Regions from separate parts of the Erwinia sp. E_sp_B01_1 genome, predicted to be linked through region 1. Evidence: predicted binding sites of a transcription regulator. Region 1 holds the regulator's gene; each other region holds the start of a gene.

Region 1 (7,574 bases):
TTTTACCAAAGTCTCTTATGGCTTCCCGATCGCAGCGAACAAACTCCAGACCAGCTGGCAGTTTTACGGGGCCAAAGACAAAGAGTCGGGTGGCGCGGCAAACATCAATGATGTCTACGACGGGTTAGCCTGGCTACAGGCAGTCACGCTGGGTTATACCGCCGGGCCGTTCGATTTACGGCTGGAAGGGACCTGGGTGAAAGCCGACGGGAATCAGGGCTTTTTTTTACAGCGCATGACGCCGGGTTATGCCACTTCCAATGGCCGGCTTGATGTGTGGTGGGATTCCCGATCTGATTTCAATGCTAATGGCGAAAAAGCGCTGTTCGCCGGGATCCTCTATGACCTTAAAAACTGGAACCTGCCGGGATGGGCGATAGGGACTTCTTACGCTTATGGCTGGGATGCCCGTCCTGCTAACCATTCAGCCTGGGACCAGAACCGCCGCCTTAAAGAGTCAGCCTGGAACATGGACCTGCTTTACACGGTGCAGCAGGGGATAGCCAAAGGCACCTCTTTCAAACTCCATTACACCCGCTTTGATAACCACAGCGACCTGCCGAGCTACAGCGGTGGTTACGGCAATATCTTCCAGGATGAAAAAGACGTGAAGTTTATCGTGATTGCCCCTTTCACTCTCTTCTGAGCAAGCACAGGACTAAAGGATAAGGAAAAAGGATGAACAAGTTCAAAGCCACTCTTATTACGATCGCGTTGGCCTCAGCTTTGGATAGCGGGGCAGCGCTTGCCGATCAGCAGGTAGTTGATCAGGTCAGTCAGTTTGGTGTGAAGTATCGGGTGACCGATAACCAGGCGGCACAGAACGGGGTAGATTGTGCCGCACTGGGCGCTGACTGGGCCTCCTGCAACCGTGCAACTATTACTTTAACCAACCCAGGTCCGGCCTTTAACAGCAAAGACTGGGCTATTTATATGTCAAACGTTCATGCCACTCTGAAAGTCGACAGCGAACAGTTTCGAATCGTACATATCGTCGGGGATCTCACCCGCCTCGAACCCACTGAAAAATTCCAGGGCATCGCGGCAGGTGAATCAATTGATATCCCCATCATCAACGAATACTGGCAGCTGTTTATTACTGATGTGATGCCGCGCTGGTATGTGACCTCCGGCGAAGCCACGCCAAAGATTATTGTCAGTACGGATACTGAGGATCTCACCACCTTTGTCGAACCTTTCGGTAAACAGTGGAAACGGACGGCGGACGATCAAAATGTGCTGATGAATGCCGACAGCCGTTTCGATAAGAACAGCGATATTACCCGGCTCAATTCCTCTGCACTGCGTGGGCAAATACTCCCTACCCCCATGAAAGTTGAAGTCTTTGCCGATGATGTGGATCTCTCTGGCGGGGTGGTTCTGAAGCTGGACAGCTTGTCGGCTGGCAAAGCTAAAGCCGTTCAGCAACGTTTTGCCCAACTCGGCTTAAAAGAACAACCGGCGGGTTATGAAATCTCCACCCGCATAGAAAAGGCACAGGCGGAAAGTCTTGCTGTTGCGGGGGGATACACGCTGACAATCAGCAAAGAAAGAGCGGAAATCACAGGGTATGACCAGAGCGGGGTATTTTACGGCTTGCAGTCCATACTCTCACTGATCCCGGCTGATGGAAGCCTGCAAATCGCTACCTTGAAAGCGACTGATGCCCCGCGTTTCCCGTATCGCGGCGTCTATCTTGACGTTGCACGCAACTTTCACAGCAAAGAGGCGGTGATCCGCATGCTGGATCAGCTGGCTGGCTGGAAAATCAACGTGTTCCATTTTCATCTCAGCGATGATGAAGCCTGGCGTATTGAAATTCCAGGCCTGCCTGAATTAACTGACGTGGGATCTAAACGTTGCCATGACCTCAGTGAAAAGCGTTGCCTGCTGCCGCAACTTGGATCGGGCCCGCAGAGCGATAACAATGGTAGCGGCCACTTCAGCCGCCAGGATTATATCGACATCGTGAAATATGCAGATGCGCGCGGCATTCAGGTTATTCCCGAAATCGATATGCCTGCCCATGCCCGGGCTGCCGTGGTCTCAATGGAGGCACGCTACGATCGCCTGATGAAAGCAGGTCAAACCCAGCAAGCCACGGCCTACAGGCTTGTCGATCCCACCGATAACTCAAACACCACTTCGGTTCAGCTCTACAATCGCACCAGCTATCTGAATCCCTGCCTGACCTCTTCATTACGCTTTACCGATAAAATCATCAGTGAGATTCAGGCTATGCACCAGGCGGCCGGGCAGCCGCTTCAGACCTGGCATTTCGGCGGAGATGAAGCGAAAAATATCCGATTTGGCGCGGGTTACTCTGACATCAAAAAACCGGTTGCCGGCACCGGGTTGCTGGACATGAGCAAGGAAGATCAGCCGTGGGCGAAATCCCAGGTTTGTCAGAAGATGATTAAAGAGGGGAAAGTGGCCGATCTTGGCCACCTGCCGAGCTATTTTGCGGTGAAAGTCAGTCAGCAGGTTAACGCGCATGGCATCGGCAAGATGCAGGCATGGCAGGATGGGCTGAAAGATGCCAGGGATGCTAACGCTTTTGCCACCGAAAAGGTTGCGGTGAACTTCTGGGATACCCTCTATTGGGGAGGATTTGACTCGGCCAATGACTGGGCAAACAAAGGCTACGAAGTGATTGTTTCAAATCCTGATTATCTCTATATGGACTTCCCGTATGAGGTTAATCCTCTTGAGCGTGGCTATTACTGGGGCACCCGCTTCAGTGATGAACGTAAAGTTTTCGGCTTCGCACCGGATAACCTGCCGCAAAATGCCGAGACCTCGGTCGATCGCGATGGCAAAAATTTCAGTGCAAAATCGGACAAAGCCTGGCCTGGAGCCACCGGGCTTTCCGCTCAGTTGTGGAGCGAAACGGTTCGTACCGACCAGCAGATGGAATATATGATTTTCCCTCGCGTCCTTTCCGTTGCGGAACGAGCCTGGCATCGGGCTGACTGGGAGCAGGATTACAAAGCAGGGAAAGAGTATATCGGTGGTAAAACTCACTTTGTGGATCAGGACGCTCAGCGCCAGGACTGGCAGCGATTTGCCAATCTGCTGGGCCAGCGTGAACTGGCGAAGCTGGACAAGGCTGGCATAGCTTATCGCTTACCTTTACCGGGCGGTAAAATCGTCAAGGGTAAGTTACAGGTCAATACGGCATTACCGGGCCTGGCTGTGCAGTACAGTCTGGATGAAGGGAAAACCTGGCAGCTTTATGAGGCCGGGCATCAGCCACAGGTGGAAGGCAAAGTGTGGTTGCGCACGGTGAATAAAGCCGGCGAACGCTTCAGCAGGGTAGAGAAGCTTTAAGAAGGGCAAAAAAAAACCGGTGAAGTTCACCGGTTTTTACTGTTAGTGCAGATTACTTGTCGTGCAGGGTATCGTCTTCGCGGCAATCGCCAGTGGTACAGTGACCGTAAAGGTACAGACTGTGGTTACTGAGCTTAATACCGTGACGCGTAGCGATGTCACGCTGGCGAGTTTCGATAGATTCATCGCTGAACTCGATCACTTTACCGCAGTCCAGGCAAATGAGGTGATCGTGGTGATGCTGCTGAGTCAGTTCAAAAACGGACTTGCCGCCTTCAAAATTATGACGGGTAACGATCCCCGCATCATCAAACTGGTTCAGAACGCGGTAAACCGTCGCCAGACCAATTTCTTCGCCCATATCTATCAGGCGCTTGTACAAGTCTTCCGCACTGACATGATGGCCCTCAGGTTCCTGAAGCACTTCCAGAATTTTCAGTCGGGGAAGCGTGACTTTCAGGCCGGCCTTCTTTAATGCGGTGTTATTGTCAGTCATGCGGATATTGTCCTGTTACTTTGCTAGTCACTGTGTGGCTGAAAAGCCATGAACATCGGTCGACGCGAAAAGCTAAACGTCTCATTATAGATCTGATACTTCGAAATGAATACTACCGGCGATGCGTCACTGTTGAGGGAGGTAATGATGAAAGTCGTTACGTCCGGAAGAGCAAGCGCTGGGTGAACATTTCGCTCTGTCATCGCCAGCAGGGCGAAGACATTGAGAAAGCGGGGTGACCGATGGCGATATTCTACAGTTTTGCAGATGAAAGTTACAAAAATGTGCCTATTACTTCTATAGGAAAAATCACTGGCCTGATGTGAGATATGTCCCACAACAGGCCGCACTCCTTAAGCTTCAATGATTTCTTGCAGCTGGAGCTCATCAAAAATTTGTTTGACCCACTTTTCGGTACGTTCGCTGGTCAGTTCTGGCTGGCGATCTTCATCAATGGCCAGGCCAAGGAAATGGGTATCATCCGCCAGCCCTTTAGAGGCTTCGAAATGATAACCTTCTGTTGGCCAGTGACCCACGATAACCGCACCCTTAGGCTCGATGATGTCGCGGATGGTGCCCATCGCGTCGCAGAAGTATTCTGCGTAATCTTCCTGATCGCCACAGCCAAACAGGGCTACCAGTTTGCCATTGAAATCAATTTCTTCCAGCGTCGGGAAGAAATCATCCCAGTCGCACTGGGCCTCACCATAATACCAGGTTGGGATACCGAGCAGCAGAATATCAAAGGCTTCAAGGTCTTCTTTGCTGCTTTTAGCGATATCCTGAACTTCAGCAACCTCTTTACCGAGCTGCTTCTGGATCATTTTTGCAATGTTTTCTGTATTGCCCGTATCGCTGCCAAAGAAAATGCCTACGATTGCCATGACTTACTAACCTCTTGAATCTCAATGATGGGGTAAAGGCTGCTCACTACAGATACCGGCAATGATAGCAGACAGCTCCAGGGGGATAAATGAGTAATCCGCCCGCTTTTGTCGCTTTGTGCTTCACCGGCAGATGCCGGACAGCCGGTAAGCTGATGCTGTTTAGCGCTTCTGGTCGGCCAGCTGCGCCATAACCATTTCTTCTATTAACTCACTGCGGCTCATATTACGCTGCTCAGCGAGTTCATTCAGGGCATCCACTGCGTCGCTGTTCATTTTCAGCTCAACGCGTTTCAGTCCCCGCACTTTATCGCGCTTGAGCTGGTTACGTTTGTTGATACGCAACTGCTCATCACGCGTAAGCGGATTAGTTTTAGGTCGTCCCGGGCGACGGTCATCTGCGAACAGATCGATCGTGGTGCGGTCCGTGTTTTCTTTTGCCATAGAATCGTGATACTGAAAGGCTGGAGTTCGATGGTTCAGGCCTGATGTCGGCTGAAATTCGTGCTGCGACAAATTTAAAGCGCGCCATCATACCCCAGTGAAAGTCATGACGACAACGTTTTAGCCATCTCAGGAAACATTTGTTTTTACAGCGCAAAAAAACGTCGAATTGCGCGCAAAACAGCATCAGGTTTTTCAGCATGAACCCAGTGACCGGCACCGGTTACCACATGGGCACGGGCCTGAGGGAACTGGGCAAGCAGCGCGTCACGGTACTCATCGGCGAGATAAGGAGAAAGTTCGCCACGGATAAATAATATGGGTTGTGACCCTGCGGGTAACGGCTGCCAGCCAATAATCCGGTTGTAGCATTCCCAGAGTACCGGCACGTTGAATCGCCATTCTCCCTGATGGAAAGATTTTAGCAGAAACTGAATAACGCCTTCTTCTTCCAGCGTCTCACGCATCAGGGCCGCTGCATCGCTACGCACAGTTATACCGGCATCGGTTACTGCTTTCAGAGCGGCAAAAATGGCGTCGTGTCGACGCTCCGGGTAGGCGACAGGGGCGATATCTATCACCACTACCTGCTCAATGCGTTCAGGTGCCAGTGAAGTTAACGCCATCGCCACTTTCCCGCCCATCGAATGGCCAATCACTGAAAAACGATCTATCCCCTCGTTATCCAGGGTTTCAAGGACATCCTCTGCCATAGCCTGATAATCCATCCTCTCATTACGCGGGGATAAGCCATGATTACGAAGATCCATCTGCACCAGACGACAGTCGTCTTTTAAGCCTCTTGCCAGCCCGGAGAGATTATCCAGGTTGCCAAACAGGCCATGCAGTAAAACCACGGGCGTGTCAGAGGTAACAGATTGTTCAGATTGCAAGCGGGCATTCAATTTCATAACAAAGTTCTTACTGTTGAAACCAGGGGTTAGGGTATCATAGATTTACTTTTTCCTGCTTCGACGGCCAGTGAAGTCCCGCAAAACTTTTTGCGGCATAGTCTGACTTTTGCTGGTATCAGGGGCTGGCGCTACTCCCCGGCAGGATTTAACTTTATAATCCTCGTGTTAGAGCTGGATTATCCGGCACGCGTCCTCAACAGGTTCCGTGCAGTCCGGCTCTTATCAGCAATAATTGTATTGGATCAAGATGAAAACTATTGAAGTCGACGAAGAGCTATACCGCTATATCGCCAGCCACACTCAGCATATTGGTGAAAGCGCCTCTGACATTTTACGCCGTATGCTTAAATTTACTGCTGGTCAGAGTGCACCTGCAGTTGCAGTAGCAGCCGGGAGCGTTTCGAAAGAAGCCGCACCGGTAAAGGCTGAATCCCGCCCGCAGGATCGCGTTCGCGCTGTTCGCGAGCTGATGTTGTCTGACGAATACGCCGAGCAGAAAAAAGCGGTGAATCGTTTTATGCTGATTTTGTCGACTTTATACAATCAGGATCCCAAGGCATTTGCCGCCGCGACCGACTCCTTGCTTGGCCGCACGCGCGTCTACTTTGCAGGCAATCAGCAGACCCTGATACAGAATGGCACCCATACCAAGCCACAACATATTCCCGGCACACCGTATTGGGTGATCACCAACACCAACACAGATCGCAAACGAAGCATGGTCGAACACATCATGCTGTCAATGCAGTTCCCTCAGGAGCTGGCTGACAAGGTTTGCGGTACCCTCTAACTGATAAAGAAGCGTCAGGGAGAATCGCCAATGGCCAATCACCCCCGTGCCGGGCAGCCAGCCCAGCAAAGTGATTTGATTAACGTTGCACAGTTAACTTCGCAGTATTATGTCCTGCAACCCGATCTGAATAATGCAGAACATGCGGTGAAATTCGGCACATCTGGCCATCGCGGCAGTGCAGGGCGTCAGAGCTTTAACGAAACGCACATTCTGGCGATTGCTCAGGCAATTGCCGAAGAACGTAAGAAGAACGGCATTACTGGCCCTTGCTTCGTGGGCAAAGATACCCACGCGCTTTCAGAGCCAGCGATCATTTCCGTGCTGGAAGTGCTGGCCGCTAACGGTGTGGATGTGATTGTGCAGCTGGACAATGGCTATACGCCAACCCCAGCCATCTCAAACGCTATTCTTGAGCACAATAAAGCCGGCGGCGCTCAGGCTGACGGTATTGTGATCACGCCTTCGCACAATCCACCGGAAGATGGCGGCATCAAATACAACCCGCCAAACGGTGGCCCGGCCGACACCAACGTCACCAAAGTTGTGGAAGACCGTGCCAATGCGCTGATCAAAGATGGTCTGAAGGATGTTAAGCGCATTGCGCTGGACAAAGCCTGGGAGAGCGGCCATCTGCAGGAGAAGGATCTGATTCAGCCTTATATCGAAGGCCTTGCACAGATCGTTGATATCCCCGCTATTCAGAAAGCTGGCCT
Region 2 (7,574 bases), 1.0 Mb from region 1:
TAACCGCCCCTTGTGGCTGGAGGCGAATTATGTCCCGGTACAGGATCGTCATGGCAGAGTGATCAAAATCGTCAAGCTTGCCACCGATATCACCGACCATATCCTGGATGCGCAGGAGCAGCGGGCGATGACGAATGCCATTAATCGTTCAATGGCGGTAATTGCATTTAACCTTACCGGTCAGGTGCTTCGTGCTAACGACAATTTTTTGAAAACCATGGGCTATCAGGCGGCTGAGGTGGTGGGCAAACATCACGGCATGTTTTGTCCTCCTGAAGTCCGAAACAGCAAAGAGTACGCTGAATTCTGGAAAAAGCTGCGTCGGGGTGACTTTGTTTCCGGCCAGTTCGCCCGCGTGAACCGGCAGGGCAAAACGATCTGGCTGCGTGCTACTTATAACCCGGTCTTTGATGAAAACGATCAACTGTATGAAGTGGTGAAGTTTGCCACCGACGTCTCTCCCCAGGTGCTGAAGAATCAACAGGATCGTGAAGCGGCTGAGCATGCTTATCAGGCCGCGCTGGAGACCAGCGAAAACACGCGTGTGGGCGTCAACGTTATTGAAAACAGCGTCAGGAAAATGAATGAGATCGCCGGGGAGCTGCGGAAAGTCTCTAACGATATTAATGGCCTGAGTTCTCAATCCGCACAGATCGGCGTGATTGTTGAAACCATCCGCTCCATTGCCAGCCAGACTAACCTGCTGGCGCTGAACGCGGCTATTGAAGCTGCCCGGGCAGGCACGCATGGCCGCAGCTTTGCGGTGGTGGCTAACGAGGTCCGCAGCCTTGCTGCCAATATTCATACCGCCAGCCAGGAGATCAGTGGTGTTGTCGACCGCAATCATGAACTTGCCAGTCTGGCCCAGAAAAATATCACCGCAAACCTGATCCGCGCTGATGAGGGCGTGCATCTCGTGCGCGAAGCCGGGGATGTGATTGTCGATATCCAGGCCAATTCTGCTCAGGTTGTGGAGGCTATAGGTAACGTGACAAATAAATTGACGGATTAAATTGAGAGGCGGATGGTGGCTTAATCGCCAGTAGTGACTGAAAAACCAGCACTATTTACATGCAGATACAAACGAAGCAGCAAGGATGCCTCGTTTCGGTGCATTGCGACTATTTGGGCTTTGCTAAACTTCTCAGGGTATTTCCCAATCCGAGGTGAAGAGTGAAAATTAAAAGTTACGCAGCGATGAAAGCCGGTCAGGCGCTTGAACTGTACGAGTACGATCCGGGTGAACTGAGTACAGAAGAAGTGGAAGTCGAGGTTGAATACTGTGGAGTCTGCCATTCTGACCTCTCAATGATCGACAACGAGTGGGGCATCTCCCGATTCCCTACCATTGCCGGCCATGAAGTGATTGGACGTGTTTCTGCACTGGGTGAGTCTGCGCAATCCAAAGGATTGAAAGTGGGCCAGCGCGTGGGGATCGGCTGGACGGCCAAAAGCTGTCAGCACTGCGATGCCTGTATCAACGGCGAGCAGGTCAACTGTGAAAAGGGCACCACGCCAACCATTCTGAACCACGGCGGCTTTGCTGAGAAACTGCGTGCAGACTGGCAGTGGGTGATCCCGCTTCCGGAGAAGCTGGATCTGGCAAGTGCCGGTCCTTTACTGTGTGGCGGCATTACCGTCTTCAAACCGCTGCTGATGAGCAATATTACGGCAACCAGCCGTGTGGGCGTGATCGGTATCGGTGGTCTGGGACACATTGCGATTAAAATCCTGCGTGCAATGGGGGCGGAAGTTGTGGCTTTCAGTTCCACGCCGGACAAAAAGCAGTCGATTCTGGATATGGGGGCTGATGAGGTGATCAACAGCCGCGATCCTCAGGCACTGAAGGCGCAGGCAGGGCGTTTTGATCTGATCATCAGCACCGTAGCGGTAGATCTTGACTGGAAACCTTACTTTGCCGCACTGGCACCAAAAGGGAAATTCCACACCGTAGGCGCAGTGATGAAACCCTTCCAGGTCGGCGCGTTTGATTTGATCATGGGCGACAAGGCGTTGACGGGTTCCTCTACAGGATCGCCGGGCCAGCTACGTTCGCTGCTGAAACTGGCTTCCCGCGCCAATATCGCCCCCACCGTTGAATTCTTCCCGATGTCGAAAATCAACGAAGCGCTGGACCACGTCCGTGCCGGTAAAGCTAACTTCCGTGTGGTACTGAAAGCCGATTTCTGATCCTTTAAGGTCTTCAAACCGGTTTAAACCAGCGCACAGGCGCTGTTTTTTTTGTCAGAAACAGGGGAGAATTGCACTGACGGGCACCATTCAGTATGGTGTCGGCAATTTCTCCCTGTTAACAGGATGCACTATGACACCTCATTCACCGAAAGATCCCCTGCACGGCCTGACGCTTGAAGCCCTGCTGAATGCGCTGGTGGCTCGCTATGGGTGGGCAGAGATGGCTGCACGCATCAATATCAACTGCTTCAAGAGCGATCCAAGCATCAAATCCAGCCTGAAGTTTTTGCGCCGCACGCCGTGGGCGCGCAAAGAAGTGGAAGAGTTCTATATTGCCTCGCTGGATGAACCAGCAGCCCCTGAACCAGAGCTGCCCGCCGACAGCCCCTGGGCTAACTGGAAAAAGAAAGAATAAGTTTCAGGATGGGGATCTGGCAGTAACCCGGTCAATCAGATGCTGGCCAGCGTAGCGGAGAGCATTCAGGATCATCGTTAGTCCGGTTATTCTCCAATATCGCCAGGACTTGTAAGACAGTACTGGCGGTTGTACGAATTTACTGGCCCCCCTGGCTGGTTGAACCCCCTGAATAACATCAATGACATTTTTGCCCGTATGCAGGCAGCTAGGATAGAACGGCGTATCGTTGTCAATTTATCCCTGTAATTAATGAAGTTACCGGGTTTTATCATCCTGATGAATCCCGGAAATGCCTGCTTTCAAACGCTTCAACAGACACATCCCCCCGGCGTCTTACAAAATTCTGAAAAGTTCCCTAATATTCTTTTACATACTAAATAAAAAAAATTATAGTTCTCATTCGCATTTGAGCAAAGGCGGGGCAGTGGCTACATCGTCGCTCAAAATAATAAATAAGAGAAAATTCTGAGGTAGTACGATGTCTTTTGCTTCAAGCCGTATCAGGGAAAAGCGCTTCATCAGTGAAGCTGGCTCCAGCATTGCACCCCGCTATACTCTGGTCGCCGCACTGGTTGCGGCGGCTTTGCAGGTTCCTTATGCCTCAGCCGCAACGGAAACCCCCACACCCGAAGCGGCAAATACCAGTACCGGACAAACGCTGACGGTTAATGCCACCACTGGCAGCGCATCTGACACGGCCGCCACCGATTACAGCGTGCCGGTGACCAGTGCCGGTACCAAAATGACGATGATTGCACGCGACATTCCGCAATCGGTCAGTATCATCAGCCAACAGCGTATGGAAGACCAGCAGCTCCAGTCGCTGGGGCAGGTGCTGTATAACACCACCGCCATTCAGGAAGAGACCGCCGATCTGGATCGCAAAACCTACTACTCGCGGGGTTTTCTGATCGACAACTATATGGTCGATGGTATTCCAACCGTGTTTGAGCCACGCTGGAACCTGGGCGATTCCCAGACGGACTCTGCGCTCTATGAGCGTATTGAAGTGGTGCGTGGCGCATCCGGCTTGATGACCGGTACAGGCAATCCTTCAGCCTCGGTAAACATGATCCGCAAACATGCTGACAGCCGCGAGTTCAAAGGCGATGTCACCGCAACCTATGGTAGCTGGAATAAACAGCGCTATGTGGCCGACCTCTCCGCACCGCTGAGTGAATCAGGCAACGTGCGTGGCCGTGTTGTTGCCGGTTATCAGGACAATGACAGCTACGTTGAGCGTTACAGCGCAGAGAAGAAATTCTTTTACGGCACGGTGGATGCCGATCTGACCGATTCCACCACCCTCTCCGTGGGATACGAATTCCAGGAAACCAATGCCAATCGCCCAACCTGGGGTGGGGCACCGCGCTGGTATCTGGATGGCAGCAAAACGGATTATCGCCGTGGCTACAACACTGCGCCAGACTGGGCTTACAACGACAAAGAGAGTTCAAAGCTCTTTGCTAATCTGAAGCAAAGTTTCGACAATGGCTGGCAACTTAATCTCAACGCCACGCATAACGTCACCTTTATTAACAGCAAGCAGCTCTACATTGACGGCTATTTCGATAAAAACACCGGTGCTGGTGTTTCACGTTATGCCGGCTATCCGGTCGTGGGCGGAACAGGCTATAACAGCGGCAAACGTGAAGTGAACGCCGTTGATACTTACGCCAGCGGCCCCTATGAGCTGTTTGGACGCCAGCATGAGCTGATGGTGGGGGTGAATTACACCAAACAGGAAAACACCTATTACAGCGCCTTTGCCAATCTTTCTACGGAAGACATTGGCAACTTTAACAATTTCAGCAGCGATTTCCCGGAAACCGACTGGGGTCCACGTTCGCTTTCACAGCAGGATACCATCCGTCAGAGGTCGGGCTACCTGGCCACCCGCCTCTCGCTGGCTGACCCGCTGCACCTGATCCTGGGTGCCCGCTATACCCGCTGGAGCACGCACACGCTGACCGAAGAGTTGGAAAAAAACAACATCTCGCCTTACGCCGGAGTGGTGTTTGATATCAATGAAAACTGGTCAACCTATGCCAGCTATACCAACGTGTTCCAGCCACAGACCTACCGCGACATCAATGGTGCCTATCTGTCGCCAGTCGAAGGCAAAAACTACGAAGCCGGGGTGAAATCAGACTGGTTTAACAGCCGCCTGACCACCTCGCTTTCGGTGTTCCGTGCCGAGCTGGACAATGTTGGTCAGAGCACGGGGCAGATTATCCCCGGGACGCAGGACACCGCCTATGAGGGCAAAGATGGCACGGTTAGCCGTGGCGTGGAGTTTGAAATCAACGGCGCCCTTACCGATAACTGGCAGATGACCTTTGGCGGCACGCGTTACATCGCTGAAGAGCGCGATGGCACCGCGGTAAATCCTCAACTGCCACGCACTCAGTTAAAGCTTTTCACCAGCTACCGCCTGCCTCAGTTGCAGGATCTCACCCTGGGTGGCGGCGTGAACTGGCAGACGCATGTCTGGGATGAAATCGACGGGCCGGAAGGCGTGGGCACGCGTTATGCCGAGCAGGGCAGTTATGCGCTGGTTAACCTGTTCAGCCGCTATCAGGTGACAAAGCAACTTTCCGTGCAGGCCAACCTGAATAACCTGTTTGATAAGAAATATGACACCACCGTAGACAATATCTACGCGCAGTACGGTGAACCGCGTAACTTCTCGGTAAGCGCCAACTACAAGTTCTGATAATGTTGAAAATGGCTCCTGAACGGAGCCATTTTTTCCAGGCGCTGCTTCCCCGAGGCGATTCGCACACAGCCTGCCTTGATGACCTGGACACCACGTCCTCAAGGTATTTCGCACACTGAAAACCCCGATCACCAGGGAACCACTTTCCCCTGATAGTCCAGATAGTGCAGGCCTGAACGTCCTTGATATTCCGTCATGGTATTTATTAACGCCGGAATGCTTTCAGCGATAGTCAGCCGTGCCTGCGATCCCCCCATATCTGTGCGAACCCAACCGGGAGCCATCAGCAACAGCGTACGGGGATCTTCACTGTGCCGCGCCGCAAAACTGCGCATAAACATATTCAGTGCGGCTTTACTGCCCCGGTACACTTCGTAATTGCCATTGGTATTATTCGTCAGGCTTCCCTGACCGGAAGACATAACGCCAATCGTGCCGGTCTCCACCACCCGATCCTTGAACACTTCAATCACCCGCAGCGGGCTGAGGGAATTGGTGACCATCACCCGGATAAATTCGTCAGTGGATACATCGGCAATGGTTTCACCGTCGCTATTTTTAACGCCAGCATTGATAAAAAGCAGGTCCACTCGCAGATCGCCAAGCCGCTGGTGCAACGCAGCCACTTGTTCTGGAAGGGTAATATCGACGGTTTCCACCCTGAGATCGGGGTGTATATCGGCCAGCGCCAGGAGTTTATCAATTGAGTTACTGCGGCCAGTGGCTGTGACTTTCCAGCCGCGATGAAGGTACTCTTCCACCATCGCCAGGCCCAAACCGCGTGAAGCGCCAATCAGCAGGGCAGATTTTTGTTCTAATCTGGACATGGATGCATTCCTCATAGTTCAGCTGAAAAAAGTGTTTTCTCTTCAGTCTGTGTCAGTGAAGAAAATATAGCCCCGGCAGAGATAAGGCGGAAGACGCAACGCCTGCACTGATAACCTGCACCAAACGCCTTCCCACATTGAGGGGCGCGGGATAATATGGCTGCCATGAACGATCCCGATCTGAACTTACTGATAGCGCTTGATGTCCTGCTGGCAGAGGCCAGCGTGGCCGCGGCTGCCCGTCGTCTGGGGTTAAGCGCCTCCGCCATGAGCCGGACTTTGGGTCGGCTACGAACGGTGACAGGCGACCCTTTGCTGGTGCGGGCAGGGCGCCGCATGGTGTTAACGCCCGGAGCTGAAGCCCTTCGTGAACGGGCACATAACACCGTCTTCGAAGCCCGTTCCGTACTGCGTCCCGCTGTCGACGAATTTGATCTCTCCTCCCTGAATCGCGTTTTTACGCTGCGAACCAACGATGGCTTTGTGGAAACTTTTGGCGCCACGCTGATTGCTGCCGCCTGTGCTGTCGCGCCGGACGTGCTTCTGCGTTTTGCTCCCAAGCCTGAGAAGAGCAGCGTTCCGCTGCGTGAAGGGCAGATTGACCTTGAGATCGGGGTGCTGGGGGAAATGGGGCCGGAGGTCAAGATTCAGGCTCTGTTCAGAGATCGCTTTGTGGGCGTGGTCAGAAAAGACCATCCCCTGGCGCGAGAACCCGAGGTCACTGCGGAAAAGCTCGTTGCCTGGAGTCATGTGGTGACCTCCCGCCGTGGGCTAATCCACGGGCCGCTGGATATCGCGCTCGCGGCATCGGGTCTTGAACGTAAGGTGGCTGCTGTGGTGCCGGGTTTTGCTGCCGCGCTGGCCGTGGCTCAGGCTTCTGAACTGATAGCACCGGTATCTGAAGCCTTCCTGAATTCGCAGCCGGTGATCAATGCCCATATAAGGGGATCGCTTTTCGCTTTCGAACTGCCGGTCGCGACCGATCAAATGACGATATCGCAGATGTGGCATCCCAGGCTGGATGCCGATCCGGCGCACCGCTGGCTGCGGCAACTGGTACTAAGCGTCTGCCGCGGCCAGCCGTAAATTCAGGCCGACTTCAGGCAGCCTTCGCAGGTGCAGGTTGACTGCGTGCCGATCACACGGCGAAGGAAATCCTGAGTCGGCGCTTCCTGTGGCGTGAGCAGTACCCGGTTGGCCGGGCCTTGCTCTACAATTCTGCCGCTGTGCAGGAAGCAGACCCTGTCCGCCACTTCGCGCGCAAACTGCATTTCATGCGTCACCACCACCATGGTCATGCCTTCTTTCGCCAGATTGCGCATCACCTGCAACACTTCACCCACCAGCTCAGGATCGAGCGCGGAAGTCGGCTCATCAAATAAAATCGCTTTGGGTTGCAGTGCCAGCGTGCGGGCAA
Region 3 (7,574 bases), 460 kb from region 1:
ATGCCAGTGGGTGAAATAGTGACGGATCATACCGCCCAAATCCTCGATCGCCTGGTGGTCGTTGAGATTTTCCACGCGGGAAATCAAAATATTGCCCCGCTTATGCTGAAGCAAAAAGCCGTGCATCATCAGTTCCGGCTCGTGTTCACTGGCCGGAAACTCTGGTGTCGATACCCAGAGGTCTTCGTACAACTGCTTCATGGGTGTTCCCGCAGGTTAACGAAGCGTAGGGTGCCCTGATAGCGTCAGCGTACTGGCTGAACCTTTGACCTGTAAATGCCCCTGAGCCCCTAACGGCAGCGTCACGGTATTCCAGTGATGGCCAAATTCAAGCCCGGTAACCAGCGGCAAGCCGGTCACCTGACGAATCAGCGTCCAGACGCTGTCGAAGTCATAACCATTGTCATAATCAGTAAGTGTAGCGCCGGTAAAGCTGCCGGTCACGATAGCCTTCTGGCGAGCCAAAATACCGCTCTGGGCCAGTTGCAGCAGCATCCTCTCAACCCGGAAAGGGTGCTCGTTCACATCTTCAATCACCAGAATTCCGTCTTCAATCTCAGGCAGCCAGGGGGTGCCCATCAGCGAAGCTATCATCGCCAGATTGCCTCCCCAGACCGTGCCGGAAACGTCCACTTCCTGGGGTTCTGTTTCCCAGCTAAGGGTTAATTTAGGTGAAGTCAGGGCGCGCCAAAAGTGGTCAACAGTGAATTCAGATAAAACCTCAGCGCCGAAATTTCCTGCCAGCATGGGGCCACTGAAAGTGGTAGTGCCAGCGCCAAGCAGAGCCAGTTGCAGCACCGTGAAGTCACTGTGACCGCAAAGTGCAACAGGTTGATCCCGCAGTCGGGCAGCGATTCCAGCCCGGTCCAGTTGGGGTAGCAGCCTGGTGGCACCATAGCCCCCCCGGACGGCAAGCACGATGTCCGGCAGCCTTTCGAGATGCGCAAGAGCATTCATATCCTGTAAACGATCGGCCTCATTTCCGGCAAAACGCCGATCCCGGCGGGCGATCACTTCGGTATGCAAAACCTGATGCCCCTGACGGCGAAGCCGCGCCACGCCTAGTTCGGCAGCCTGCTGATTCTGACAATAGCCGGAAGGAGCAATCAGATGAAAAGTACGGGGTATAACCGACATTATGTTCACTTTATTCCTTAATGCAGCGTGAGGACGAGCCCATTTCAGTCTCATTTTGCAGTCAGCGCGAAAAAAAAGTCGCCATCACCGGCGATTTATGTGATTTTCGGTCAGCGGTAAAGGAATGCTTTACGCCACTGAGGGTTCACTGTCCCTGATGATGAAGAAAAGCCGCGATGAAGTCATCCGCTGGCGGTTCAAATTCAGAGTTAAGGTAATTTTCTCCAGCCGCACGCACGTTATTATACAGCGCGAGGCTAAGGCTCAGAGGATGAATATAGCGTGAGAAGTGTGAAAACGGTTGCGATACTGGGCGTATTACTGCTTGCAGGCTGTGCCAGCAAGCCACATAAACAGACCATCACTCAGCAGCAAACGCCGTTAACCAAGGCACCGCCAGAGAAAGTGGCGCAGGCCTGGTCGATGTTCACGGAGAGTGCAGCGAACAACTACGGAATCGATCAAAAGCTGGTAGATGCCATTATTTCAGTCGAGTCGGGCGGCAATCCAACGGTAGTCAGTAAGTCGAATGCCATTGGATTGATGCAGATTAAAGCTTCAACAGCAGGACGTGAAGTCTACCGGGTGCAGGGACGTCGTGGGCAGCCGTCCACGAAAGAGCTGCGCGATCCGGTGAAAAATATCGATATTGGTACGGCTTACCTGAAAATCCTGCAGGATCAGTCCCTGGCAGGGATCCGCGATCCGGAAACGCTGCGATATGCCACTATCGTTTCCTATGCCAATGGCGCTGGTGCATTGCTGAGAACCTTCTCACGCGATCGCAGCCAGGCGATTGCGATGATTAATGCCTTGTCACCGGATGAGTTCTACAGGCATGTGCAGAACAAGCATCCAGCCGCTCAGGCCCCGCGTTACCTGTGGAAAGTCACCACCGCTTACCGCACCATCTGAACAGTCTGATAAAAAAAGGGCCGACAAAGCGGCCCTTTCCTGATGCTGTCTGAGACTGCCATCGTTGCGCAGAGGCCAGCGTCAGTGCCCTGACAAAATCCTCAGGTGAGATCTTTACTGGAAACGGTTGGCTTTATCACGGGCCAGACGTTCCAGTGAGAAAATCACCTGCTGCAGTGAGCGCTCTTCGCCGGAACTCAATGAACTGAAGCGGAAACTGAGGCGAGGCGTCACTACCGTCTCATTTTTGTTGCCCACCACGCTGCGTTTGCCCACGTTGATCAGTTTGGCATCGACCTCAAAACGGCCGTACTCACCCATTTCCACGCGTAGTTTCTTAAACTGCTCGCCACCCTTTAGCGTTTCGGGTAGCGCTGAATCAGCCAAAACGCCAATGCCGCCCAGTGACAGGTCCTGGAGACGCAGTCGGCCTTCACCGCTGCCATCCGGCCAGTTCACATAGCAGTAAAAGATCGGATTTAGCGGAGCCGAAACCCGGAAAAACTCACGGCGCTGAATCATCCACAGCTGATCGGGCAGGGCCGAGCTGAAAGCTGGCAGGCCGTCAAAGCGGTCGTCTTCCAGCGCGTTCAACGCAAACTCCACTCTGGCTCCCTGCATTTCAGCAGTCAGATGCAGCTCACGAGCTTCCAGAGCGGTCTGGTTTTCATAATCATTACTGCCAAGATCAAGAACCATACGTTCCCGATCGGCGTCTAACAGCTTAGTAATAAACTGGCCCCTGGCATGGGAAACCATGATCGGTGTCTGGTTTTTTAACAGAGTCTTTAACACCGCAAGCACGGCCAGCGGGCCGCGTTTGAGGTATTGCTCTTTATCTTCTTCTTTCACATCCCACTCCAGTTGAATGTCAGAAAACGCGGCATCATTGGTGCTACGTCAAAGTATCGGCACTATAACCTGGCGCTTTAGCCCCGGGGCAAAAAAATTTAACAAAAAGTTTGGATTTAAATCACAGTGTTAGAATTTTTGCCTATACTTATGCCGTCTAATCAGTAGGTAACAAGGAGCAGGTAATGGGAATTTTGTCTTGGATCATTTTTGGTCTGATCGCAGGGATCATCGCTAAATGGATTATGCCGGGTAAAGATGGCGGTGGATTTATCATCACCGTGGTCCTCGGCATTATCGGTGCCGTGGTTGGGGGCTGGATCAGTACCCTGTTTGGCTTCGGCAAGGTAGACGGATTTAACTTCGGCAGCTTTGTAGTAGCGGTGATCGGCGCGATTGTCGTGCTGTGGATTTACCGTAAAGTCAAAAGTTGACGAGTGCTGGTTAAAAAAAGGGAGACGATTATCGTCTCCCTTTTTTTATCTGCAGATTAGAAGTCGTAGCCCACTGTCGCCACCACGGTGCGCTCTGCGCCCCAGTAGCAATAGCCTGTGCCGTAGCAGGCCGCAACGTAATCGCGATCGGTCAGATTATTGGCGTTAACCTGCACGAATGCTCCTTTGAGGCTGCTGTTCCAGGCGCCCAGATCGGCGCGCACGGAAGCATCAAACAGCGTGGTGGAAGGCAGGCGAGTGGTGTTCTCGTTATCGGCCCATTGTTTACCGATGTAGCGAACGCCTGCACCCACGCTGATCCCCCAGTCAAACTGGTATTTCGCCCAGGCAGAAGCCATGGAGTTCGGGGTGACGTATGGCGTGTGCCCGTCGTTGCCATCCACTGAGTCTTTAAAGCGAACGTGGTTCAGGGTGTAGTTGGCGATGGTGCTCAGGCGTGGTGTCAGCTGGTTATGTGCCTCCAGCTCAATCCCCTGCGAATGTACTTTACCTGCAGGTTCAAAGTAAGACTCCTTCACCACGCGGTTGCCCACATCCTTCTGCGTCAGATCGTAAACCGCCACGGAGTAGAGATCGGAGGTGCCATTGGGCTGATATTTTACCCCAGCCTCATATTGCTCGGCGGTAGTCGGTTTAAGAATGCTGCCATCCTGGGCAGAGAGTGACTGAGGAGTGATCGCCTGGCTGTAGCTGACATACGGGGAGATGCCGTTATCAAAGGCGTACAGCAGCGCCGCACGGCCACCGATATGATCGTCCTGACGACGTTTTTTGTCGTCTGCCGATCGGGTCTCTGACACAATCCGGTCATAGCGGCCAGATAAGTCCAGATGCCATTTTTGCCAGGTCATCTCATCCTGCAGATAAACGCCGGTCTGATAATAACGTCGCTGGGAATCGGCAAAAGTGTAATCCAGTCGATCGCCAACTGCCTGACCCGTTACCGCATTCAGCTGATTTGCCGCACCGCCGGCATCGCTGAGATCGTTCTTATACTGGTGGTATTCAGCACCCAGCACCATTTTATGGTCAACTTCGCCAGTGGCGAAATCCGCTTCCAGCTGGTTATCAATGGCCCAGGCACTCAGGGAAGAACGGGAGCCTGAGTAATACCGGTTCAGCAGATCCGGATTATTTGCGTCCCAGCCAATCTGATAAACCTGATCCAGATCGACGTTAGAGTGGGAATAGCTGGCATTGGAACGGAAGGCCCAGGTGTCATTAAAACGATGGGCAAACTCATAGCTGTAAATCTGCTCGTTACGTTTGAACTGATCCAGCGAGCTGTCGCCATCGTAAAACCCATTGCTCAGCTTACGACCATTGTGTTCAGTGATGCTGCCGTCACCGGGCACTGCGCCGTGATAGCCACCGGAAGGATCTTTCTGCAGATAGGCACGCAGCAACAGCGAGGTATCCTCATCCGGCTGCCAGAGCAGAGAAGGGGAGATAGCATACTTCTCTTCGCGGGTATGATCGTACTGGGTATCGCTGTTACGGGTGATGCCCGTCAGGCGAAACGCCCATTGATCGTTAATCGCATTGGTGTAATCAAAGGCGGCGCTGTTGGTGGAGTTGGTCCCGGTGGAGGCACGGAAATGTCCTTCCTGAATAAACTGCGGCCTTTTAGAGGTTTCCATCACCAGTCCGCCTGGCACGGTCTGACCATAGAGCGCAGAGGAGGGGCCTTTGATCACGTCAATGCGTTCCAGGAACCAGGGATCAACCTGCATAACGTTGTAACTGCCCGGATCGCTCATTACCCGCAGGCCATCAAGGAAAATGTTATCCACATCGCCGCCGTGGAAGCCACGCAGTGAAACGGTGTCGTAGCGGGTGGCTGCGCCAGCAAAATTGGTAAAAGCCCCGGCGGTGTAGTTCAGCGCCTGGTTAACATCCATTGCGCCCTGGTCTTCCATCTGCTGGCGGGTGACTACCGACACTGACTGCGCTGTGGTGATTAGCGGGCGGTCGGTTTTGGTCGCGCCAGAGGAGGTTTTCGCGGTGTAACCCTGTGTTGGCGTGGTCGCCGTTTCTACGGGTTGTGCGGTGACCACCAGGGTCTCAGCAGCAAAGGTGAAAGCAGGAGTAGCCAGTGCAATCGAACACAGCAAAGCAGAACGCTTTAGAGTAAAAGCCATTCTCATTGTTAATTCCCTTACAAAATGCGAAGTAAGAACCGTTTGCGCTGGCAGAGGTGAAAGACGCGCAGTTACGGTAATGTAAAGATTTATGATAATCTCAATGAGAATTATTATCTTTTCGTTAAAGGGATTCAAGCATTGATTTTGCTTATATATTCCCTGATAACGATAGGGGTTGTCGTGATCCGATAGAGGAGGCGGGCAAACAGATCCAGCGGATTTCAGGGAAATCAGGGGCTGAGAGGGGCAGGACAAAATTGAAAGGGCGCTCCCGCGTCAGGAAGCGCCGTGTAATACCCGTTACCGGGCTTTGGTCAGATCGCCCACGTTGTTACAGGTAGTATTTTTCGGGCAGTAGAGATCCATCAACTTCAGGGTCACGCCGTTGGTCCAGCCAAAGCCGTCCTGCAACGGATATTCACCGCCGCCACCTCCGCCCAGCCCCTTGCCTTCAACCACGTATTTTTCGACCAGCTTATGTTCTTTGTCATAAGTCGTCTGTACGTTCTGCAGGAAGCGCATACCGATATCCTTCGCCAGCGCCTGCTTGCCATAGTTGTTCAGCCCCTCGACAGCCGCCCACTGAAGCGGTGCCCAGCCGTTAGGCGCATCCCATTGCTGGCCATTATTGACGTTAGTGGTCGCCAGTCCGCCTTCCTTCAGCAGATGAGCGCGGACGCCCGCTGCGGTGCGTGTCGCTTTTTCATCCGTTGCCGCCTGAAGATAAAGTGGGAACAGCGCGGCAGCCGTCAACTGTGGCCGGACCTTCTCTTTCTGCCAGTCATAATCGGCATACCATCCCTGTTTGTTATCCCACAGATAGCGGTTGATCGCCGCCTGACGCTTTTGAGCCAGCTCGTCAAACTGCTTAACGGCCTGCTCGTTGTTGGCAACTTTACTGGCGCGCGCCAGCGTTTTTTCCAGATGGAACATCAGCGCATTCAGATCCACCGGCACAATACGCGTGGTGTGGATGGTGTAGAGATCTTTCGGATTATCAAACCAGCGGGAGCTGAAATCCCAGCCGGAAGCAGCACCTGCACGCAGGTCGCGATACACTTCGGCTTTGTTTCGGTCGGTACTTTTCTGCGCGGTGGTAATGTCATCCATATAGGATTCCGTACGCGGCACGTCACGCGCATCCCAGTAGCGGTTCAGTACGGTGCCATCCTTGAGCTTCACTACGCGCTTGCTGGCTTCACCGGCCTGGACGCTGTCGGCATCCGCCATCCAGTAGTCATACTCTTTTTGCAGTTGAGGCAGATACTTACTGTATGTGCTCTCCCCCTGATGCTGTGCCAGCAGATCCACCATCATGCTGAAGAACGGCGGCTGTGAGCGGCTCAGATAATAGCTGCGGTTACCGTTAGGGATATGGCCCCAGGTGTCCAGTTCCCAGGCAAAGTTATCGACCATGTCCTGAACCCGATCCCAGTGACCACTTTCAGCCAGACCCAGCATGGTGAAATAGCTGTCCCAGTAATACACTTCGCGGAAGCGGCCACCCGGCACCACATAAGGCTTGGGCAACGGCAGCAACGAATCCCACTGGCCTGCCTGCTTAGCGGAGCGGGTCAGCACCGGCCAGAGACCGTTGATGTGTTCACGCAAACTTTGTCCGGCCGGAGGCACATATTTTTCACCTTCAGCTGGCAGGGTAAAGTTGGTCTCGACAAAATGCTTCAGGTCGAAATTGCGCTGATTTTTCTGCATCTGCCAGTCAGCAAGAATGGTACTGGGATTACTTTTGGGCACCGCATCAGCAAAGGTTTTTTGATCGGGATAAAATTTTGCTGCCTGCACGGCATTAAACAGCGGCCCAAGACGAATATCAGGGGGCTGTGGAGTATTGCTCATCAAATGTTGCTGCGTGTCGGCTTCCGCCGCATAACCCGTTTGTGTCAGTGCCGCGACCACAAAAGGCAGTACCAAAACCGCTTTCCAGTGACGTTTATCGACTCTCTGCATTAGTAGTTCTCCATGTCCGGACGATGCGTTGTCTGTAAGTTGTTGACCCTGAAACAAACTTTAGACGAGTTTCATCATAACGACGGTGAACATGCCGGGAAAT
Region 4 (7,574 bases), 1.9 Mb from region 1:
CGTTGAAGTGGCTAAGAGCGAAGTTCGTATGCCGAACGGCGTTCTGCGCACCACCGGTGAGCATGAAGTGGACTTCCAGGTTCACAGCGAAGTCTTCGCTAAACTGACTGTAAACGTGGTTAACGAAGCTTAATCGCTGACTTTACCGCATAAAAACGCCGGCCTTGTGCCGGCGTTTTTGTTTCCGCTTTCCAGCATCCCGGCGCTTTTACTGCCTGATTAAGCGTTTACGATCGATCAACGTTTTCGTAGTGGCATCATAGTAGCGGCTTGGCCATATTTCAGCAGGATGGATGTTAAGCGCCTCTGCAATCAACCATTCTCCTTTCGGCCAGGGGCGAAACATGGCGTTTGCCAGCGTCGATGAACTTAATCCTGCCTTACGCGACAGCCCGGCAAGGCTGGTACCCCTCTTACGTAAACCCGCAATAATATCGGCGTTGTGCCAGTCTTTTTTACTGCTTACCATGCGTGTCTCCTCCATGTACACAGGTTTCCAAATGGGGCTAAACCCTGCCTTCCGGGTGTCAGTCAGAGAGTGACACCGGCTATGCAATCAAGACCGGGAAAAAAGTAGACCCCGTGTTTTATAGCAATAACTGGCTATAAATTTCTTATTATTTCTCAATAATGGCAGGATTTTGTGTGATGGTACGCAAAAGCCAAACGGCGATATCAGCCCTGACATTTTGTCGGACAGCGGGGAGGAAACTCAGCAGGGAGGGAGGAATAAATGGGAAGGAAGCTGGATAAAGCGCGGTCTCCCGCGCTCAGAGCATCAAAATTCGCGTTGAACTGACATATGGGCAAGCGCTTCAAGCGCGCTTCGCCAGGGGGACTCTGGTAAGGCTTTCAGCGCGGCGATAGCTTTATCAGCTTCGTTTTCCGCAGCCTGACGGGTCCATTCCAGGGAACCACACTGGTTCATGGTTTCCAGAACGGATTCCAGTAAATGACGACCATTTCCCTGCTCAATCGCTTCACGGATCATCTGTGACTGCTCAGGATTACCATTGCGCATCGCATGCAGCAAAGGCAGAGTCGGTTTTCCTTCGCTAAGATCATCCCCGACGTTTTTACCCAGAGTCTGGCCATCAGCGCTGTAATCCAGTAAATCATCGATTAGCTGGAAAGCCGTGCCGATATAGCGTCCATAGTCCTGTAACGCTTTCTCCTGCTCTTCAGAAGCTGAAGCCAGGATGGCTGAGGATTGGGCAGCAGCTTCAAACAGACGGGCTGTCTTGCTGTAAATCACCCGCATGTAACTCTCTTCGGTGATATCAGGGTCATTGCAGTTCATTAACTGCAGCACCTCGCCCTCAGCAATGACGTTTACCGCTTCCGACATCAGAGCCAGCACCCGGAGAGATCCCAGGCTGGTCATCATCTGGAAAGCACGCGTGTAGATGAAGTCGCCAACCAGTACGCTGGCCGCGTTGCCAAAGGCGGCGTTGGCTGTGGCTTTGCCCCGTCGCATATCTGATTCATCCACCACATCATCATGCAAAAGCGTGGCGGTGTGGATAAATTCAATCAATGCTGCCACGGTAACGTGTTGTTTTCCCGAGTAGTTTACGGCGCGTGCCGCCAGGACAGCGATCATCGGGCGGATGCGTTTACCGCCTCCGCTGATGATGTAGTATCCCAACTGATTGATGAGGGAAACCTCAGAATTCAGCTGTTCGAGTATGGTTGCATTGACGTCCGCCATATCCTGCGCGGTGAGTTCGTTTATCTGTTCTAAGTTCATCAGTCTGTTCAGCTATTGCTCAGTATGCTGCTATGATAAGCGTCTTTACCCGTGCCTGCGGCATGTAATGTATAACAGATTGTACTGGAAAATCGTCGCAACGAAACAATTGCCTGTGCTTTGCGTTTTTTTTCTGCAATACCCCGCATCAGGCACTTGTCATTACTCCGGAACTTGCGTAGAATTCGCGCCCTATTGTGAATATTTATAGCGCAGCCTGAAACCAAGACGGCAAGCGCGAGAGCGGAGTTTTATATGTACGCGGTTTTCCAAAGTGGTGGTAAACAACACCGAGTAAGCGAAGGTCAGACCGTTCGCCTGGAAAAGCTGGACATCGCAACCGGCGAAACGATTGAATTCGACCAGGTTCTGATGATTGCCAACGGTGAAGACGTAACAATTGGCGCGCCTTTAGTTTCAGGTGGCCTGATCAAAGCTGAGATCGTTGCACACGGTCGTGGCGACAAAATCAAGATTGTTAAATTCCGTCGTCGTAAGCATTATCGTAAGCAGCAGGGTCACCGTCAGTGGTTCACTGATGTGAAGATCACTGGCATCAGCGCCTAAGAGGAGAACTGACTAATGGCACACAAGAAAGCTGGCGGCTCCACTCGAAATGGTCGCGACTCCAATGCAAAACGCCTCGGCGTTAAGCGTTTCGGCGGCGAAGAAGTTCTGGCAGGTAGCATCATCGTTCGTCAGCGTGGCACCAAATTCCACGCGGGCACCAACGTAGGCTGCGGCCGTGACCACACTCTGTTTGCAACTGCAAACGGCAAGGTCCAGTTCGAAGTGAAAGGCCCGAACAACCGTAAATACATCAGCATCGTTGCTGAGTAAGGTTTTCGTGCCTGAAAGCGGTACCTGATACCGCTTTCTGCAGCGAATCAAAAAGCCCCGCTATGATTGCGGGGCTTTTTACATTCTGCATTTAACCCCGGCCACAGGCCTGTGGGTTCACAGCAAACCCCATTTTTGCTGTACACTTTATATTCAGCTGCACGATGTCTTTAGGCGGATTCCTGTAAGGGACTACGACGCAAAGGCAGGTTTGCGGCGCCAGACACCCTGTTTCCGTCATCGGGCACAAGACGGATCACACCCGGACAAGCGTTATCCTGCCAGTACCGGGCGAATGATTTACGGAGAAGTAACATGAAGTTTGTTGATGAAGCGACGATCCTCGTTGCTGCGGGCGATGGCGGCAATGGCTGCGTCAGTTTCCGTCGTGAAAAATATATCCCCCGTGGCGGGCCAGATGGCGGCGATGGTGGAGACGGTGCTGATGTTTACATGCAGGCTGACGAAAACCTCAACACGCTGATCGACTACCATTTTGCAAAATCTTTCCGTGCTGAACGTGGTCAGAATGGCCAGAGCCGTGACTGTACCGGCAAGCGCGGCAAAGATATCGTCATCAAAGTGCCTGTAGGTACGCGTATTATCGACCAGGGCACCGGTGAGACCTTGGGCGACATGATGACGCATGGCCAGATTCAGATGGTGGCCAAAGGCGGCTGGCATGGCCTGGGCAATGCCCGTTTTAAATCATCCATCAACCGTTCGCCGCGTCAGAAGACGATGGGAACGCCGGGCGAGAAGCGCGATCTGCAGCTTGAGCTGATGCTGCTGGCCGATGTCGGTATGCTGGGTCTGCCTAACGCCGGTAAATCCACTTTCATCCGTGCTGTTTCGGCTGCAAAACCTAAAGTGGCTGATTATCCCTTTACTACCCTGGTGCCGAGCCTGGGCGTAGTGCGTATGGATAATGAAAAAAGCTTTGTAGTGGCAGACATTCCCGGTTTGATCGAAGGCGCTTCTGACGGTGCTGGTCTGGGCATTCGCTTCCTGAAGCATCTGGAGCGTTGCCGTGTGCTTCTGCATACCATCGATCTGGCACCGATTGACGAATCCGATCCGGTTGAGAATGCGCGCGTTATTCTTGCCGAGCTGGAAAAATACAGCGAGAAGTTGTTCAGCAAGCCACGCTGGCTGGTCTTCAACAAAGTGGACCTGTTGGATCAGGAAGAAGCTGAATCACGCGCTAAAGCCATTGTTGAAGCGCTGGGCTGGACAGATAAATATTATCTGATCTCTGCAGCTAACCGTGCTGGCGTGAAAGACCTCTGCTGGGATGTAATGTCCTTCATTATCGCTAATCCAAAAGAAGCGGAAGAAGAGCAGAAGCAGCCTGAAAAAGTCGAGTTCATGTGGGACGACTATCACCGTCAGCAGCTGGAAGAGGCCGAAGCCGAGTCTGCTGTTGAAGTGGAAGATGACGACTGGGATGACGACTGGGATGAAGAAGACGACGAAGGCGTCGAGATTATCTACAAGCGTTAAACCAGAAGGGGACACTGTATGTGTCCCTTTTTTTGCCTGCCACAAAACCTGCCGTAATTAGCGCTTTCAAGTAATAAAGATAATCATTATCATTTGAATAATGCCCGACCGCTGTTTCCTGCTGTCGGTACCCTGTCGATGAGCCCTGATAATGATGAAACCTGCTTCTGCCCTGCGATACATGTTACTTTCCAGCCTGTTCTGCTGCGCCTTTAACTCCCATGCCGTTACCACTGAAGGGTGGCCGCGCAAGTTGCCCAGCCCCAAAGGTGAAGTTGTGCTGCAGCAGCAACCTCAGCGTATTGTTTCAACGAGTGTTACGCTGACGGGCTCGTTACTGGCCATTGATGCGCCAGTGATTGCCAGCGGCGTGACTCAACCAGGGCAACGTCTTGCCGATGAGCTGGGTTTCTTTCGTCAGTGGAGTGAGGTTGCCAGAACCAAAGGCGTTAAGCCGCTCCCCGTGGGGGAAGCCAGCCTTGAATCCATTGCTGGCCAAAACCCCGATTTGATTGTGGTCAGCGCAACGGGCAAAGACTCAGCGCTGGCTTTATACGATCGTCTTTCGCTGATAGCGCCCACGCTGGTCGTTAATTACGATCGACAAAGCTGGCAGCAGATAGAGCTGCTTCTGGGCCGGGCCACTGGTCATGAAGCCGGGGCTGAGAAATCAGTACGGTCTTTTCAGCGTCAGGTTGAGAAAGTCAGAGGAACTCTGGCTTTGCCGCCGCAGCCTGTGACGGCGCTGGTTTACAATCCGCACAGTCGTATTGCCAATCTCTGGACCCGCGATTCTGCTCAGGGACAACTGCTGAAATCGCTGGGTTTCACCCTTGCTCAGGTTCCCGTTGTGGTGGCTGATGCCCGTAAGCGGCTACAACGGCGGGATATCATCCCGCTCAGCGGAGAGAATCTGGTCACCGGAATTACAGGGCAGTCGGTGTTGATGTTTGCTACTGACGAGTCAGGGAAAGCGGCATTTTTGTCAGAGCCTTTACTGGCAGCTTCCCACGCGGTTCAGCATCAGCAGGTTTACACGCTGGGCAATGACAGTTTCCGTCTTGATTTCTACAGTGCGACGCATCTTGTGACGCGGATTGAACAGTTATTTACCCTTCACTGAATCAGACCAGAGCCATTTCAACCCGTCGGTGATCCCGCCGCGCCAGCACAGGGCATCGTGCCCACCATCGATTTCACGGTAACGGACGGTTTGTCCGGCTTTGATCAGTAAGGGATACAGTTGCCGGTTTGCTTGCAGAATGATTTTTTCATGCAGGCCGGCGTCGATCCCAATGCGTAAGGAGGGGTTTCCGGCCAGGCCTTGCTCAATTTGCTGGATCAAAATGCCCGGAGGCTGGTCTGGTTCAGAATACCGGTGCGGCCACCAGAAAGATCCAGACTGACTGAGTACGCAGCCAAATCGCTGCGGCCAGTTTACCCCTGCATAGAGCGCTGCCAGGCCACCAAAGCTCTGCCCAATCACCACTGTCTTTGCTGCTTCCTGTGAAAAAGCCAGCTCCTGCTGAAGCTGGGGCAGGAGTTCTTGCTGGATAGCCTCCCAGAATGCGGGGTAGCAGGGAAGTTCTTGTGACCGTAATTTATTACTGACTGAATCAATAAACAGATAAACGGCTTCAGGGATCTCTTCTCTCAGGGTCATCGCCCAAAGAGGGGCGGACAGCGGCTGGATTTTGGCCCAGAACATGCCATCCAGCAGGATAATCAGCGGACGCTGCGCGGGATTTTTATTGCCTGTGCAGAGAATCGCAACGTCTCTGCTGTTGCCAAGGACATCACTTTTCCAGCGACAGTACCTGAGTTGTTCCGATGGGCTCTCTTCAGGCAGGGTGCTCTGCTGCCACTCTGGCTGGGCAGGAGCGGCTGGCATATGCAAGGGAGAGACCCAGTGGCCGCGCGCGCTTTTCCAGCTACCCTGCGGATTAAACACATCGCGCTGAGTCAGCAAGAATTTATGCTTCCACCAGTTGCGAAGGGCATTCATCGTCAGGGGCTGCTCAGGGGTTTCTGTAGCGCTGTCGGGCATCAGAGAGTAGCTGCCTCGCCAGCATTCGCTGAGCGACAAATTGATTTGCCAGACATCAGTGCCCGTCACTCGTTCTAAAGAGGGGGGCAGAATGCCGCGGTGATGGTCAGTAATGCCGGTGATATTCAGCCAGACTTTGCGGGTGGAAGAATGCTTTTCATCTCCTTCGGGATCGCGCCAGAGGAAGGTCACTCCGGCACAGCCATTTTTCGTCTCTGCCACTACGGGGGTTCCCTGCTGAGCAATCCCCTGCCACCAGGCTGCGGAACCCATGGGGTGAATGGGTATTGTCATATATTTTTTCCTGTTACGGCGTGAACTTCTTGCTCAATATGAGAATGATTTAAATATCGTATTGATAAGTATTATCGTTTGCAATAGTCTGTTTCCGCGTATTAACACTTTCACCCCCTTCGGCTGGCGAAGGCGGGTCTTTTCGCAGGGAAATAGCTTCGATGTTCAAATTATCACGCCTCTCGCTGGTAGCGCTGGCTGGATGTGGGTGGGTGTCACTGGTACAGGCAGAGAATGGTGGCACTAACGAAGGTACGCTGATGGTCACCGCCGCAGAGCAGACGCTTCAGGCGCCTGGGGTCTCTACCATCACGGCTGATGAAATCAAAAAACACCCTCCCGCACGCGACCTTTCCGAAATTATTCGCACCATGCCGGGCGTTAACCTGACCGGCAACTCTACCAGCGGGCAGCGCGGAAATAACCGGCAGATTGACATCCGGGGGATGGGACCAGAAAACACGCTGATCCTGATTGATGGTATGCCGGTTTCCAGCCGAAATTCCGTACGGTTAGGGTGGCGCGGGGAACGCGATACGCGAGGCGATACCAACTGGGTTCCCCCTGAAATGGTTGATCATATCGAGGTAATCCGGGGCCCGGCGGCGGCAAGATATGGCAATGGCGCTGCGGGGGGAGTGGTAAATATCATTACTAAACAGACGCAAAATACATGGCACGGTTCATGGAATACTTATCTGAATCTGCCAGAGCACAAGGCTGAAGGATCCACAAAACGCAGTAACTTCTCTCTGACCGGTCCGCTGGCAGAAGATTTCAGTTTTACGCTTTATGGCAACCTCAGCAAAACTCAGGCTGATGCCCAGTTTATCAACAAAGGCCATCAGTCACTGCGTACCGGCACCTATGCGGATACGGTGCCTGCGGGCAGAGAAGGGGTAGAGAACAAAGATATTCACGGCAAACTGCGCTGGGTATTTGCGCCAGGGCAGGCACTGGAATTCAGCGCAGGCTACAGCCGTCAGGGAAACCTTTACGCTGGTGATACTCAGAATACCAATACCAGCGCGCTGGTTCAGGACAATTACGGCAACGAAACCAACCGGCTTTACCGTCAGGATTTTGCGGTGAACTGGACAGGCGTCTGGGATAATGGCGTCAGCACGCGAAGCTACGCGC

The links. The regulator Fur, encoded in region 1, represses iron uptake genes when iron is present. The targets are predictions, from matches to a motif close to ATAATAATGAGAACNACTATCAA.
Region 2: the regulator Fur is predicted to act here: its motif matches at 2,995-3,017, upstream of fhuE (ferric-rhodotorulic acid/ferric-coprogen receptor FhuE).
Region 3: the regulator Fur is predicted to act here: its motif matches at 5,598-5,620, upstream of VRC33_RS09065 (TonB-dependent siderophore receptor).
Region 4: the regulator Fur is predicted to act here: its motif matches at 4,164-4,186, upstream of fepB (Fe2+-enterobactin ABC transporter substrate-binding protein).

The regions. Positions count from the first base shown of each region.
Region 1 is NZ_CP142208.1:1,402,210-1,409,783, forward strand. Features, by position in the region: gene VRC33_RS06885 (OprD family outer membrane porin) at 1-646, shown strand, start outside; gene VRC33_RS06890 (beta-N-acetylhexosaminidase) at 679-3,330, shown strand; gene fur (ferric iron uptake transcriptional regulator) at 3,383-3,826, opposite strand; gene fldA (flavodoxin FldA) at 4,180-4,710, opposite strand; gene ybfE (LexA regulated protein) at 4,873-5,154, opposite strand; gene ybfF (esterase) at 5,301-6,065, opposite strand; gene seqA (replication initiation negative regulator SeqA) at 6,316-6,858, shown strand; gene pgm (phosphoglucomutase (alpha-D-glucose-1,6-bisphosphate-dependent)) at 6,889-7,574, shown strand, end outside.
Region 2 is NZ_CP142208.1:2,417,581-2,425,154, reverse strand. Features, by position in the region: gene VRC33_RS11555 (PAS domain-containing methyl-accepting chemotaxis protein) at 1-1,012, shown strand, start outside; gene VRC33_RS11550 (NAD(P)-dependent alcohol dehydrogenase) at 1,198-2,190, shown strand; gene VRC33_RS11545 (VF530 family protein) at 2,324-2,608, shown strand; gene fhuE (ferric-rhodotorulic acid/ferric-coprogen receptor FhuE) at 3,090-5,327, shown strand; gene VRC33_RS11535 (SDR family NAD(P)-dependent oxidoreductase) at 5,459-6,157, opposite strand; gene VRC33_RS11530 (LysR family transcriptional regulator) at 6,323-7,243, shown strand; gene VRC33_RS11525 (amino acid ABC transporter ATP-binding protein) at 7,246-7,574, opposite strand, start outside.
Region 3 is NZ_CP142208.1:1,858,898-1,866,471, forward strand. Features, by position in the region: gene VRC33_RS09040 (MBL fold metallo-hydrolase) at 1-201, opposite strand, end outside; gene ldcA (muramoyltetrapeptide carboxypeptidase) at 217-1,137, opposite strand; gene emtA (membrane-bound lytic murein transglycosylase EmtA) at 1,420-2,052, shown strand; gene VRC33_RS09055 (flagellar regulator YcgR PilZN domain-containing protein) at 2,167-2,904, opposite strand; gene VRC33_RS09060 (GlsB/YeaQ/YmgE family stress response membrane protein) at 3,090-3,338, shown strand; gene VRC33_RS09065 (TonB-dependent siderophore receptor) at 3,395-5,506, opposite strand; gene treA (alpha,alpha-trehalase TreA) at 5,804-7,471, opposite strand.
Region 4 is NZ_CP142208.1:4,270,808-4,278,381, reverse strand. Features, by position in the region: gene rplI (50S ribosomal protein L9) at 1-133, shown strand, start outside; gene VRC33_RS19885 (helix-turn-helix transcriptional regulator) at 209-469, opposite strand; gene ispB (octaprenyl diphosphate synthase) at 779-1,750, opposite strand; gene rplU (50S ribosomal protein L21) at 2,006-2,317, shown strand; gene rpmA (50S ribosomal protein L27) at 2,333-2,590, shown strand; gene cgtA (Obg family GTPase CgtA) at 2,906-4,093, shown strand; gene fepB (Fe2+-enterobactin ABC transporter substrate-binding protein) at 4,245-5,216, shown strand; gene fes (enterochelin esterase) at 5,199-6,434, opposite strand; gene VRC33_RS19850 (TonB-dependent siderophore receptor) at 6,596-7,574, shown strand, end outside.